Linked DNA regions of Cycloclasticus pugetii PS-1. The protein of the gene in region 2 interacts with the protein of the main gene of each other region in a pairwise test. Links are inferred from orthologs where the notes say so. Each region holds a gene or a part of one and is shown on either strand. Other genes may lie near its edges.

Evidence for each region. Proteins that work in one complex are often made in the same cells at the same time.
Region 1: the proteins of CYCPU_RS0107120 (region 2) and grxD interact in binary tests that used the Escherichia coli proteins (3 or more experiments, as listed by UniProt). The link is inferred for Cycloclasticus pugetii PS-1 from one-to-one orthologs.

Annotation. Positions count from the first base shown.
Region 1 is NZ_ARVU01000001.1:281,220-288,793, forward strand. What follows is about bases 3,958-6,759. They hold grxD (Grx4 family monothiol glutaredoxin), read left to right. Parts: upstream 3,958-5,100; coding sequence 5,101-5,418; downstream 5,419-6,759. Other genes in these bases: CYCPU_RS0101415 (hydantoinase B/oxoprolinase family protein), read left to right, coding at 3,958-5,044; rnt (ribonuclease T), read right to left, coding at 5,405-6,028; CYCPU_RS0101430 (MlaA family lipoprotein), read left to right, coding at 6,169-6,759. In the rest of the region: ilvD (dihydroxy-acid dehydratase), read right to left, coding at 1-577; CYCPU_RS0101400 (TIGR04211 family SH3 domain-containing protein), read right to left, coding at 603-1,268; argF (ornithine carbamoyltransferase), read right to left, coding at 1,301-2,206; CYCPU_RS0101410 (aspartate aminotransferase family protein), read right to left, coding at 2,233-3,399; more of CYCPU_RS0101415, read left to right, coding at 3,515-3,957; more of CYCPU_RS0101430, read left to right, coding at 6,760-6,864; pyrC (dihydroorotase), read right to left, coding at 6,931-7,574. UniProt on the Escherichia coli protein: Monothiol glutaredoxin involved in the biogenesis of iron-sulfur clusters.
Region 2 is NZ_ARVU01000001.1:1,457,576-1,465,144, forward strand. What follows is about bases 2,516-5,312. They hold CYCPU_RS0107120 (BolA family protein), read left to right. Parts: upstream 2,516-3,664; coding sequence 3,665-3,961; downstream 3,962-5,312. Other genes in these bases: zapE (cell division protein ZapE), read right to left, coding at 2,516-2,639; CYCPU_RS0107110 (hypothetical protein), read left to right, coding at 2,740-3,072; CYCPU_RS0107115 (septation protein A), read left to right, coding at 3,091-3,645; CYCPU_RS0107125 (peptidylprolyl isomerase), read left to right, coding at 3,951-4,754; adk (adenylate kinase), read left to right, coding at 5,102-5,312. Outside these bases: gorA (glutathione-disulfide reductase), read left to right, coding at 1-1,120; CYCPU_RS0107100 (DUF1244 domain-containing protein), read right to left, coding at 1,216-1,524; more of zapE, read right to left, coding at 1,536-2,515; more of adk, read left to right, coding at 5,313-5,749; CYCPU_RS0107135 (aspartate-semialdehyde dehydrogenase), read left to right, coding at 5,859-6,878; CYCPU_RS0107140 (type IV pilus assembly protein FimV), read left to right, coding at 6,952-7,569. UniProt on the Escherichia coli protein: Transcriptional regulator that plays an important role in general stress response. Has many effects on cell morphology, cell growth and cell division. Acts by regulating the transcription of many genes, including dacA (PBP-5), dacC (PBP-6), ampC and mreB.

The DNA.
Region 1 (7,574 bases), 1.2 Mb from region 2 along the record:
CTTTTGATTCGATGGCGTGCAATTCGTCGTCATCAATCAGGTTATTTGCACGAGCGCCTACGGCCTCAAAAACTGAGATGACATCTAATTTACGTTGTTTATGGCAGCCCGATAAAATAGTACCGCCGTAAACAAAAATAGCTGGGCGATTTAGACGCGCTAATGCAATCATGCAACCGGGCATGTTTTTATCACAACCACCAATAGCAACAACACCATCAAAACCTTGACAGCCAACTACAGTTTCAATCGAATCGGCGATCACTTCACGAGACGTCAGCGAGTACTTCATGCCTTCGGTGCCCATTGAAATGCCATCAGAAATGGTGATGGTGTTAAAAATAACCCCTTTGCCACCGGCTGCATTAACGCCTTTGGCTGCGTCATCGGCTAGGCCATTAATGTGCATATTACACGGGGTCACCATTGCCCATGTGGAGGCGACGCCGACTTGTGGTTTTTTGAAATCTTCATCATTAAAGCCAACCGCATGAAGCATTGCACGACTCGGTGCGCGTTCCATACCATCCACTACTTGGGAGGAAAATTTTCTGCTATCGTTCTTTTTGTCTGACATATTGTGCTCGTATAAGTTGGGTTAATTAGAATGAAGATTGCCAAGATGATTTTTTACGCCAACTAACTTTTGGAAGTATAAAACCAAGGATAATACCAAGTAGTAAGACGCCGGAGCCGACTAGGAACCAATCTAACGCGTCACTATTTATCAGCATATCATTTTCTCTTTTCAGGCTTTCTAGTTCGCGTTCAATCGTTACGACGCGTTGTTGAAGCTGGTTCCGTTCTTCAAGAATTTGCACGGCATTACTGGAGGTTTCCTTTAATTGTGCTAATTCACGTGATAATGCAGTGTTGATTTCTTTTAACTCAGAGGTTTCGGTATCTAGGCTGCCTTTTTCTGAGCTCAGCTGAGTCAATTGTTGGCTGGTATCGCTGAACTTGGTTTTAAGCGCTGCCAGCTCGGCTTCAGCCTTGGCTAAACGAGATTTGGCTGAAGGGGTTTTGTTTAATAACCGTGATAAAACCCAGCCTTCGCGCGAGTTACCTAGTTTGATTTTTGAATAACCGGATGGTCGGTCAGTCTCGATCACGTTGACCATTTTGCCGCTTTTTAGTGTGGCGATAATACGGTGCTTAGAGCTTTTGCCAGAGCGAACCATGATTTCGAGCTCATCTGAGACATAAGCGGGTTGCGCCATGATGGCAGTACTTGTTAAAAGAGTGAGTATCAATAGTATTTTTTTCACAAAACGACCTTTATATGTAAGGATTGGATTCATTATTCCATTAAAAATTCTAGTAGTGCTTTTTGAGCATGCAAGCGATTTTCAGCTTCGTCCCAAACAACACTTTGTTTTCCGTCAAGCACTTCTGGGCTAACCTCTTCGCCACGGTGAGCAGGTAAACAATGCATAAATAAAGCATCAGGCTTGGCAACAGACATCAGTGCTGAATTAACTTGATACTCTTTGAAGGCTTGCTCGCGTACTTTTTGCTCTTCTTCTTGCCCCATGCTGGCCCAAACATCGGTGACAACAAGGTCAGCGTCACGGGCGGCTAGTTTAGCATCTTGAAAAAGTTCTACATGACTAGCCGTGGCGGAAAGTAAGGCTTGCTCTGGTTCGTAACCGACCGGGCAGGCAATAGTGAGTTGGAAGTCGAGTAATTTTGCCGCATTCATATATGATTGGCACATATTGTTTCCATCACCAACCCAGCACACACGTTTCCCTTTGATATCGCCACGTAATTCAAACCAGGTTTGTAAATCGGCCAATAACTGACAAGGGTGGAAACGATCGGTTAAGCCATTGATCACAGGCACTTTGGAGTTGCTTGCAAATGTAGTCACGGTTTCGTGGTTGTTGGTACGTAACATGATACCGTCTACCATGCGGGAAATTACACGCGCAGAATCTGCAATGGGTTCGCCTCGTCCTAGTTGCGTGTCGCGAGGGGACAAAAATAATGCGCTACCACCGAACTGCGTCATGCCGGTTTCAAATGAGATGCGAGTGCGGGTTGATGATTTTTCAAAAATCATCGCGAGAACTTTATTCTTTAAGGGCTCATGAATAATGCCATCAACACGCATTTTTTTTAATTCGATAGCGCGCTGGATGATTGAGCGTAACTCGTCGGCGCTTAAATCGTTCAGGGTAATAAAATGACGTGGTTTCACCATAATAGATACTTTACAGAAAGAATGGGTTAGTGGGCAATAATCAAGTCGCTAACCAATGTGGTTATTTGTGCGGCTTCATCATCGCTAATAGTGAGCGGCGGCAGTAATCGCACCGTATTGCCGGCGGCTACATTAATGAGTAACTTCTTTTCAAGCGCTTTATTGACCAAGTCCAAACAGGGGGTTGATAGCTCAATGCCAATCATTAGCCCTTTTTGCCTAATCTCTACAACGTGCTCGCAGTGTTTTAGGTTTAACTTAAATGCTTCAGCCATTTGAGTGCCTAGCTGGGTGGCGCGGCTGGCGAGTTGATCACGTTCTACAATTTCAATAACTTTTAAAGCAGCAGCGCAGGCGAGTGGGTTGCCACCAAATGTTGAGCCATGGCTGCCAGCAGTGAGCAAGCCGGTGGCTTTTTTAGACGTCAGGCACGCACCAATAGGTACGCCATTTCCTAAGGCCTTGGCCATTGTAACAACGTCGGCTTGGATGCCATTTTGTTGGCTGGCTAAGAAGCTGCCGGTGCGGCCAACACCAGTTTGCACTTCATCCAGCATAAGTAGCCAGTCATTCTTTTCGCACAAGTCACTTAATTTATTAAGGTAGTCTGCGCTAGGAATGTTAACCCCACTTTCACCTTGGATGGGTTCAACAAGCACAGCGACGATATTGGGCAACTGTTTTGAAAGCGTGTCGAGAGCGTTGATGTCGTTGTATGGGGCATGATAAAAGCCCTCTGGAAGCGGCGAGAAGCCCTCTTTTATTGCCAAATTACCAGTTGCTGTTAGGGTCGCTAATGTACGGCCGTGAAAGCTTTTATCCATAGTAACGATAATAGGGTTTTGGATATTTTTGCTGTGAGCAAAGCGACGGGCTATTTTAATAGCGGCTTCATTAGCTTCTGCACCTGAATTAGCAAAAAAAACATCATTCATGCCAGTGAGCTCGCAAAGCTTGTCAGCCAGTTTTTCTTGTTTATCAATATAATAAAGGTTCGAGGTGTGCATTAGCGTATGGGCTTGATCACTGATGGCACTAGCGACTTCTGGGTGAGCATGACCTAAACCACAAACAGCAATGCCTGATAGAGCATCAAGGTATTTATTGCCGTTTTCGTCCCACAGCCAAGCTCCTTCGCCTTTGAGAAAGCGAACCGGCATTGAAGCGTAAGTTGGCATAATATGGTGGTGCATAACGAACCTTATCAAGTTGTATTATGGTACAAAAACAAAGGCAGCCAAATCTGGCTGCCTATTTTGTTGATCTATCATTATAATTCTCTATATGAAAATCAGCAACTAATCAACTATGGATGCCATTGAGTTAAGTATCTTTTCAAGTCGAATTGAGTCTATTTGCGATGAAATGGGGGCCGTTTTACAGAGGGCAGCCTTTTCGCCAAACATAAAAGATCGTTTGGATTTTTCATGCGCTATTTTTGATGCGCAAGGTCAATTGTGTGCGCAAGCTGCCCATATTCCCGTTCATTTAGGCAGTATGGCGTACGCAATGCAAGATATTGTTGAGCAGGTAGATTGGCAACCTGGCGATATGCTGGCGCTTAATGACCCTTACTTAGGTGGAACGCATTTGCCTGACGTGACGCTGGTATGCCCTGTATATATGAATGGGAAGCGAGTTGGTTTTGTTGCTAATCGTGCACATCATGCCGATATAGGTGCCGAGACGCCAGGTTCTATGCCATTGGCAACGCATTTAGATGAAGAGGGGCTGGTTATTTCACCGACAAAGATCATGCGAGGTAACCAAGTATCTGCGGAGTTTGAACAAATAAAGCAGGCATTACGTCATACGATTGAATCCACTGGAGACTTTAATGCGCAAATCAGTGCAAACCAGCGAGGGGCGCAAAGATTATTGTCTGTTGTGGAGGACATGGGTGCTGAGAAATATGAGCGGGCATTAACACACCTTAATGAGTATGGTGATCGTTTGATGTTGCAATTATTACGGCGTATTCCAGTCGGAGTTTATCATTTTGAGGATGTCATGGATGATGATGGTCTAGGTGCTAAAGATATCAAGATCAAACTCAGTTTAACAATCAATAACAGCGAGGTTATTGCTAACTTTGCGGGTACAGCCAGCCAGGTGACAGGTAATATCAATTGTCCTTTATCAGTAGTGGCGGCGGCTGTTTACTACGTCTTCAGATGCTTAATGCCAGTTAATACTCCGGCGTGCTTTGGTGTTTATCGTCGAATTAAAATAATAGCGGAACACGGTTCGTTGATTAATGCGATAAAGCCTGCTGCCGTGGCAGCTGGGAATGTGGAAACCAGCACGCGATTGGTGGATGTGGTGATCGGCGCGTTAGCGCAGGCTGTTCCAGAAGAGCTTCCGGCCGCTAGCCACGGCAGCATGAATAATGTGGCAATGGGCGCTAAAACTGAGGGTGTTAGTTGGAATTACTATGAAACGATTGGTGGTGGAATGGGCGGGGGCGCCCTGTTTGATGGTTTGTCAGCGGTGCAAACACACATGACCAATACCCTAAACACGCCTATTGAGTCTTTAGAGATGCATTACCCTCTTAGGGTTAAGCGTTATCAGGTCCGCAGTGGGTCGGGTGGAGAAGGAAAAACTAAAGGTGGCGATGGGTTGATTAGAGAAATAGAGTTCTTGAAACCGGCGCATATTACTTTGTTAACAGAACGAAGGAGGCATAAACCATGGGGGGTATTAGGTGGGCAGGCAGGAAAGTGTGGTGAAAACTGGCTAAATGAAACGCGTTTAGCCGCAAAAGTTAGCGTGGATGTTAGTGTGGGTGACTGCTTGGCAATTAAAACACCGGGCGGTGGAGGCTATGGAGTTTAGACTTATTCTAAATATTCAGGGTATAATTCAAGAAATTGTTTTTAAAAGGTGTCGATATGTCTGTAAATGAACGAATAGAAGATCAACTAAAAAATCACGCCGTTTTATTGTATATGAAAGGCACGCCGTATTTTCCGCAGTGTGGCTTTTCGAGTAAGGCGGTGCAAATTTTACAAGCATGTGAAGTCGAATTTGCTTACGTTAATATTTTTGATGATGACGAAATACGCGAAGGCCTGAAAGAATATTCAAGCTGGCCAACATTCCCTCAGCTTTATGTGAACGGCGAATTAGTCGGAGGTGCTGATATTATGATTGAAATGTTTGAAAGCGGAGAGCTGAAAACTATGCTGGATAAAATTAAGGCTGCTTAGCAAAGGCATCCCATTGATTAACGATCTTACAAAATAAAATAGCGGTTTGCTCGGCGTCATATAGCGCCGAGTGGGCTTGCTCACTATCCCAGTCCATGCCAGCGGCTTTGGCGGCCTTAGCTAATACCGTTTGGCCGTATGCGAGCCCACCTAAAGTAGCCGTATCAAATGTGCTAAAAGGGTGAAAAGGATTTCGTTTGATTTGTGTGCGTTCTACCGCGGCATTCATAAAACCAATATCAAAAGCAGGGTTGTGCCCAACCAAAATAGCACGGGTGCATTGTTGTGCTTTTACAGCTGCCCTTACGGGGGCAAATAACTTCCTAAGAGCTTCTTTTTCATCAATTGCTAGGCGGAAAGGGTGATACGGGTCAATACCGTTGAACTTTAATGCAGCAGGGTCAAGGTTAGCGCCTTCAAAGGGGATGATGTGCTCACGATGAGATGATTCAATAATAAGCTGCCCCGATTCGTCCATAGCGGGAATGACAACTGCCATTTCAAGCAAAGCATCTGTTGTGGCATTAAACCCGGCGGTTTCAAGGTCAACGATGACTGGTAGATAACTACGAAAACGATTGGCCATCGTGTTTACATCAGAATTTAGCATTTTCTCTAGACTAACAATTTAGGAATATTTCGCTATAATAAGTCAAGCAGCCTTTGGCGGCTTTATAAAGTTGCATTAAAAATTACTAAGAGAGAGTTCTCATGAGATTATCGGTGTGTTTTAGAAAAGGAATTGTGTGTATGTTTGTTGCCATGGCGGCTTTATTGTCCGGCTGTGCATCGCTAACCTCACAAGAAGAAAATGACCCTTTAGAGTTTGTGAATAGGGGGGTGTACAAGTTTAATCAAAAAGCAGATGAATATGTTCTTGAGCCTGTTGCAAAAGGTTACCAGTATGTAACACCTGATATTGTCGACCAAAGCATTACGAACTTCTTTAGTAATTTAGATGACGTGGTGGTATTTGTTAATGACATTCTACAGCTTAAGTTTAATCAAGCCTTGTCGGATGGTGGTCGTGTGCTCGTTAACACAACGGTGGGTGTGCTTGGTTTTGTTGATATGGCTACTGACATGGGGATGCCAAAAAACAATGAAGATTTTGGGCAAACATTAGGGGCTTACGGCGTAGGCACAGGGCCATATGTTGTGCTGCCTATTTTAGGGTCAAGTACGTTGCGTGACACGCTAGGTATTTATGCAGATACGTTTGTTGACCCTATTCAGCAAATTGATGACTCTGATGCAAGGTGGGCGACGATGGTGCTCAAAGGTGTAGATACCCGCGCTGATTTGATTAGAGCAAAGAAAATTGCAGACCAAGCTGCGTTAGACCCATATGAGTTTGAAAGGAGTGCGCACTTCCAGCGTCGTAATTATTTAATTTACGATGGAAATCCTCCGTTGGATGATGAAGATATTTTCGATGACGAATAATTAGAGTACACAAAAAAGCCCCGTTTAAACGGGGCTTTTTTTATTGCTTTAGCTGCAGCCTAAAGGTTATTTCATTTTCCACTGTAAAGGGGTTTCCTGACGAAAAGGCGTTAACGATTGTGTGCCAAAAGAATAGCTAGGCGGTGCTTGCCAGCTTTCTTTGCTGAGTGTCAACGTCTGTTTGTTTCTTGGTAAGCGATAAAAATCGGGCCCATAAAAACTACTGAACCCCTCCAGCTTATTTAGAGCGCCTTCTTTCTCAAAGGCCTCTGCATAAAGCTCAATAGCGGCATAAGCAGTAAAGCAACCTGCGCAGCCGCACTGGTTTTCTTTAGCCGTTGTTGCGTGGGGGGCGCTGTCGGTGCCTAAAAAGAATTTCGGGTTGCCACTGGTGGCCGCTTTAATCAATGCTTGCCTATGTGTTTCACGTTTTAAGATGGGTAGGCAGTAATTGTGTGGACGGATGCCGCCCGCTAATAAGTCGTTACGGTTGAAAAGGAGGTGTTGTGGTGTCAACGTGGCGGCGGTGTAGTTGTTTTCAAGTACAAAATCAACGGACTGCTGCGTTGTGGCATGTTCTAAAACAATGCGTAGCTCAGGAAATGTCTTTCTGATAGAGGTAAGGTATTTATCGATAAAGGCTTTTTCCCGGTCAAAAATATCAATATCTGTATCGGTGACCTCTGCATGGACCAATAACGGGAGATCAT
Region 2 (7,569 bases):
CTTTAACTGGCACTTGCTAAAGCAAAATCGAGACGCCTACATCAAACGCCTCAATGGAATTTATGGCAATAATTTACATAACAATAACGTCGAACATATTGAAGGAACCGCATCGTTTATTGATAGTCACACTATTCAGGTTGGTGACAAACAATATACGGCTAAACGTTTCCTCATTGCCACCGGGGGTAAACCGGCTGTCCCCAATATTCCTGGTGCGCAATACGGTATTACATCGGATGGTTTTTTTGAACTTGAAAAACAGCCCAGCAAAGTGGCCATCATTGGTGCAGGGTTTATTGCCGTTGAGCTCGCAGGTGTCTTCCAAGCCTTAGGCACTCAAGTAACACTTATTATACGAGGTGACCACGCTCTTCGATCATTCGATAGTATGTTAGGTACTGAGTTAATGAAAGCCATGCAACACCAAGGTATTCAAGTTGAAACTCAAACCACACAAACGTCTATTGATAAAAGCCCAGAAGGAAAATTAACCATCAACACCACTACTGGCGTCGTTGACGGCGAATACGATGAAGTTATTTGGGCAATTGGACGTGAACCAAACACCGATTCATTATCTATTGAAAAGGCAGGTATTGAACTTGATAAACGTGGCTTTATCACCACCGATGAGTGGCAAAAAACATCTCAAGAGCATATTTTTGCCGTCGGCGATGTGACTGGGCGAGCTGCCTTAACACCCGTCGCTATTGCAGCAGCACGCCGCCTTTGCGACCGATTATTTAACGGCCAGCACGAGCGTAAATTAGATTACAACCTGATTCCTAGCGTCATCTTTTCACACCCGCCGATCGGAACAATTGGCCTCACACAAGAGCAAGCCATCGAGCAATTTGGCGATGACGTAAAAACCTACACCTCCACCTTTAACCCTATGACACAGGCGCTATCAGTTGATAAACAGCCCACCACTATGAAACTGGTAACCACAGGAAAAGAAGAAAAAGTGGTCGGTTGTCACCTGTTCGGTGAAAGCTCTGATGAAATTCTTCAAGGTTTTGCTGTAGCTATCAAAATGGGCGCAACCAAAAAGGACTTTGACGATACCGTTGCCATTCACCCAACAAATGCGGAAGAGTTAGTGACGATGACCTAGCCTTTAATATCAATAGGCTCTTAGTCATCAACGGTCTTGTCACCCAAAAAACACTAACCTAGGTGACACCGGAGCAGCATGAAAGGAGGTTAGCTCTAACCTCCTTTACGTCTTGCCTCACCGGCTTCAAATTCTGCTAACTGTTCAGGTGTTGCTGGTAATTGATATTTCTCTTTCCATTCGGCAAACGTCATGCCATACACAACCTCTCTAGCCGCTTCATAATCAATATCAACATCTCGTTCTTTCGCTTCAGCCATATACCATTTAGAAAAACAATTTCGGCAAAAGTCTGCCAAATTCATCAAATCAATATTTTGCACATCTGTCTTCGTTTGTAAGTGTTTAAGAATTCGCCTAAAAGTGGCGGCTTCAATTTCTAATTGTGTTTGTTTATCCATCATTATTCTCCTTTTTAGGGTAAGTGAGGCCTTTCTAAATATTCATGTGATTGCATTTCAAGCAAACGACTGACTGTACGTTCAAATTGAAAAGCCAGCTTTTTACCTTGATACAACTTCTCAGCAGACACTTGTGCTGACATAATTAATTTAACATTATGAGCATATAACTCATCGACTAAATTAACAAAACGGTTCGCATGGTCATTACTCATATCATTCATTACCACAACGTCTGATATCAATACGGTGTGAAAACAGCGCGAAATTTCAATGTAGTCAGCTGAACCACGTGGAATATCACAAATGACTTGATAATCAAACCATACAACCCCTTCTGAGCAATGCTTTACATCAATAATCCGCCCCTCTATTTCAAGTGCTGACTCAGGTTCAACATCTGCAACGGTTAAGTGTTCAAACAACTCATTTAATATTTTGTCTGTTTGATCATCCAAGGGAGAATGATAGATTTCCGCCTGTTCTAATTCTCGCAATCGGTAATCTGTTCCACTGTCTAATTTTCTAACCTTACAGTTGGCCTTCAATGCCTCGATAGCGGGTAAAAACCTTGCCCGTTGTAGTCCATCCTTATATAAACCATCCGGCTCGATATTAGACGTTGCAACTAAACAGATACCACGCTTAAATAAAGCCTCAAACAAGCGGCCTAACAGCATTGCGTCGGTAATATCGGAAACAAAAAACTCATCAAAACACAACACCCTACAACGTTGTGATATTCCATCGGCCACCTTTTGTAGTGGATCTTCAACATTTTTTATCTCACCGAGTTGTTTATGAACTTTTTGCATAAACCGATGAAAATGTGTTCGCTGCTTTTCTTTAAATGGTAAAGAATCGTAAAAGATATCCATAAGATAGGTTTTGCCCTGCCCTACACCTCCCCATAAGTAGAGCCCTTTGGGCGCCAATAAAAGAGGTTCTGATTTGGCCTTAAATATAGAAAAAAAACCTTTCTTTTCAGTTAGCTGGGAGGGTGTATTGAGCAGCTCTTTATACAAATCATTTAAACACTGAATAATGACTTTCTGTGCATCATCTTTAATAAAACTTTTTTGCGCCAGATCAAGTTCATAGCGTTCTAATGGGCTCATAGTGAAATATCAATAATTGTGTTAAATTGTTAATTTGAAGATATTGAAGTCGTTACCAAGCCAGCAACTTAAATTAAGTATATTGTAGCAATTATCCCTCATGAACATTCAAGCAAATTTAACCGGTGTTAGCCTAATACCAAATCCTAAAAAGGCTGCCAACAAACCGACTGGCACACAGGAAGATTTAAATGAAAAGCACATAGCAAGTCAGGAGAAAAACAGCCCGTTAACAACTAAAAACATTGAACGCGCTGAAATAATCCAAAAAATTGAAACGCTAAATGACAGTCAAAAAGCCAATATTCATATTGACAACCTAGACTACAAAAACCAAAAATCAATCCAGTCATACCTTGATCATCAGGCTCTAGAAAGCCAAACTCTACGCGATGAACTTCACAGTCAATTAGGCGTAGATTTTTCTGTTTAAATATACACCTCCTATACCATGAAACTTCTGACTGATTTTTTTCCAATATTACTATTTTTTATTGTCTACAAATGGCAAGGCATATACGCTGCAACAGTTGTCGCAATTATTGCGTCTGGCCTTCAGGTTGCTTCATTTTGGCTTAAAAATAAACGAGTCGATTCAACACATATAATGACTTTCTGCCTTATGCTTCTTTTTGGTGGCGCAACACTCTACCTACAAAATGAAACCTTCATTAAATGGAAACCCACAGTGATCAATTGGCTTTTTGCCTTTGCTTGCATTTCCACGCACTTTATTGGTAACACCCCTCTTGTTAAACGCATGATGAGCGGTGGATTAACACTTTCTGACAAAATTTGGACAAAACTAAATGGCATTTGGGCTCTTTTCTTTGTAGTACAAGGGCTTTTAAACCTGTATGTTATGTACAATTTCGACACAGATACTTGGGTAGATTTCAAATTGTTTGGAATGCTTGGGTTAACAATAATGTTTATTGTGGCTCAAGGCATTTACCTTACCAAGCACATCGAAGACCCTATAAACCAACCAGATAACCATAACTAGGAATTTTTCTACAGATAAAATGACAAACCGTACAGATATAATAAAAGACACTTTAAATAAGGCTATTCAGCCCGAGTTCATTCAAGTATTAGATGATAGCCAATCTCATGCAGGGCATGAAGGTGCTAAATCAGGTGGTGGGCATTTTTACCTGACCATTGTTTCTAATAAATTTGAAAATAAATCAAGAATTCAACGTCACCAGCTTATTTATCGAGCATTAGGTGACATGATGAAAAGCGACATTCATGCACTTAGCATTAAAGCCTTTACACCAGAAGAAAAACCGACAACAGGAGATTTAAATGAAGGGTAAATTAGTCATCATTGGTTCAATTTTACTAGCATCTATCGCCCCACAGGCATTCGCAAACGAAGACCCAACCATCGCTATTGTTAATGGACAAGAACTCAAACAATCAACCTTACAGTTTTACGCCCTAGAAAGGCGTCAAATCGATTCAAAAAACAATGTCCCAATGAACCAACTGGTTGATGATATCGTTAACATGCAACTCCTAAAAGAAGAAGCTCATAAGAATAAGTTAGACAAATCTTCTGACTTTAAGGCACGCATGAAGTTTATTAATTTAAGCATGCTTTCTCAAGTCGCTATGATTGACTTTCTTGACAACAACCCTATTCCTGAAGAGCGTCTAAAAGAAGAATATGATGCTAACATTAACGAAATGGATGTCACGGAACTTAAAGCTAGCCATATCTTAGTATCAGAAGAAGCGCAGGCGAAAGAAGTTATTGAGAAACTCAACAAAGGTACTCCATTCGCTACACTTGCCAAGGAATACTCAACAGGACCAAGCGGCCCAAAAGGTGGGGATTTAGGTTGGTTTGCTCCGCAACGAATGGTACCTGAGTTCTCGAAAGCCGTGCTTTCTTTGAAAGATAATGAATACACTAAACAGGCTGTACAAACTCAATTTGGTTGGCATATCATTTTACGCACTGGGAAACGTGATGGGACGCCGCCAACGTTTGAACAAGTCAAACCGAGCATTACGGCTAGTCTCGAACAAGAACATATTCAAAAACACATTAATGATTTAAGAAAAAAAGCAAAAATCGAAATCACACCACAAAAACCTCAATAGCCCTAAACACAACAGCATAGAGGCCATTTATCAAGGGCCTCTATGCTGCCCCCTACCTTTCTACGTTTACCCGCACCTCATCAATTAAGACGTGACCAGTTCACCTTATAAAACGCGTACTGCTCATCCTCTCACATCAGATAGATCTACTTTGTTTTAAATAAAAAACATACCCGCCTTCCCGCTCTCCCATCAAAAACCGAGCTGATCAATGATGGTATACCTGCCCATTGAGAAGCTTAAAAATCACCACCCCCTAACGTCTATAACAGCGCTAACAACTGGATTAAAACCTCGTATTATGTTATTTTGCGCGATTAAAATAACAATGGTTTTGAGGACAATTAATGCGCATAATTTTATTGGGTGGCCCTGGTTCCGGTAAGGGGACACAATCGCAATTTATCACTGAGAAGTACGGTATTCCTCAAATCTCCACGGGAGATATGTTACGAGCTGCCGTTAAAGCTCGCACACCATTAGGTATTGAAGCAAAAAAGGTTATGGATGTCGGCGGCCTTGTCTCTGATGAAATTATTTTAGGCTTAATCAAAGAACGATTAACAGAAGATGATTGTTCAAAAGGTTTCTTGTTAGATGGTTTCCCACGCACAATCCCACAAGCCATTGGCCTTGCAAACATGGGCATAGAGGTTGATCACGTCATACAAATTGCTGTCGATGACGAAGAAATCGTCCGTAGAATGGCTGGAAGGCGCGTGCACTTGGACTCTGGCAGAACATACCACCTTACTTATAACCCGCCTAAACAAGAGGGACTTGATGACATTACTGGTGAGCCATTAATTCAACGTGCCGACGATCATGAAGACATTGTTCGCGATCGCTTAACAACTTACCACTCCCAAACAGCGCCACTTGTTGACTTCTATTCAAAGGCTGCTGAAACATCTGCAGTTAAATTCAGCACCATTGAGGGTGTTGGTGGTGTGCAAGACATTACTGCAAAAATATTCGCAGTACTCGACGACTAGGTGTTTGCCGAGCAAATTCTCGGCGATACAACAATAAAGCATCAGCTTAACTTTTGATTAAGCTGATAATTTCACTTAAAACTTAATGATTTTGCAAGGAATAACCTAAATGAAAACATATGATATTGCTGTTGTTGGCGCTACAGGCGCCGTTGGTGAAACGATGCTATCTATCCTTGAGGAAAGAAAGTTCCCTGTTGGAAATATTTACCCTTTAGCAAGCAGTCGCTCTGCTGGTGGCACTGTTCAATTTAATGGCAAAAACGTAAAAATCGGCAACCTCGCCGACTTTGATTTTAGTCAAGTTCAAATTGGTTTGTTTTCAGCAGGCGGTTCTGTTTCTGCAGAGTATGCGCCTAAAGCTGCCGCTGCCGGTTGTGTTGTTATAGATAACACATCACATTTCCGCTATGACGAAGACATCCCTCTCGTGGTGCCCGAAGTAAACCCAGAGGCCATCGCGCAACATACCAATAAAGGCATTATTGCAAACCCAAACTGCTCAACCATTCAAATGTTGGTTGCTTTAAAACCCATCTATGATGCGGTCGGTATTGAGCGTATAAATGTTGCCACTTACCAAGCCGTTTCAGGCACTGGAAAAAGCGCCATTGAAGAACTAGCTGGGCAAACAGCAAAATTATTAAATGGCAAAAATGCTGAGGCCAAAGTATACCCAAAACAAATAGCCTTTAATGCTTTACCCCAAATTGATGTCTTCCAAGACAACGGCTACACCAAAGAAGAAATGAAAATGGTTTGGGAAACCAACAAAATTTTTAACGATGATTCAATCAAAGTTAACCCAACTGCTGTCAGGATACCTGTTTTTTATGGCCACTCTGAGGCATTGCACATAGAAACTAAAGAGAAAATCAGCGTCGAAAAAGTCCGTGAGCTAATGTCCTCATTTGACGGAATTACACTTCTTGATGAACGCATTGACGGTGGTTATGCAACAGCAGTTACCGAATCAGCAGGTCATGATGATGTTTATGTCAGTCGCATCAGAGAAGATATCTCTCATCCTAGAGGGCTTAACCTCTGGGTCGTTGCAGATAATGTTCGTAAAGGCGCTGCATTAAACAGCGTACAAATTGCCGAAGTACTAGTAAAAAATTATCTTTAGTCTATAGTTGATATTAATAATATATTTCACTAATTTATGGATAGACGACTATCGTTAGTTTAGGAGCAACAAAATGAACAAGCCTACAAAAACTATTGCCGCACTTTGCCTGTTAAATTCTGCAAGTGCCCACGCATTAGGTGTCGGGGAAATTACAACGTATTCTGCCTTAAATCAGTTGTTAAAAGCGCAGATTCCGCTTGTTGGCTCCAAACAAGAAGACCCCAGCAATATAAAAATAGGCATTGCTTCAAGAGAGACTTTTGATAAAGCAGGAATTGATAGGCCACACTATCTAACCCAATTAAAGTTCACCCCTGTGCTAGGTAAAAACGGTGAAATTACCGTTGATGTTCGTTCGACTGCAACCATAAAAGAACCTTTCGTAAACTTTATTCTCGAAGTTGAATGGCCCCAGGGGCGTACATTAAAAGAATTTACTATTCTTTTAGATCCGCCCATCACAATGTCTGATGTTAGAACCAACCCACTAGAACTACCTCAAACACCCAGCATTACACCAGTAACACCCGTAAACGATGCATCGGTAACAACATATACACCCCCTACCACTACTGTGCAAACTGCACCTGCCAGTGAATATGGCCCAACAAAAAGTCGCGATACTATCTGGGGTATTGCTAAAAAACTCATTACTAATAATCGTACTGTCACTCATCAACAAATGATG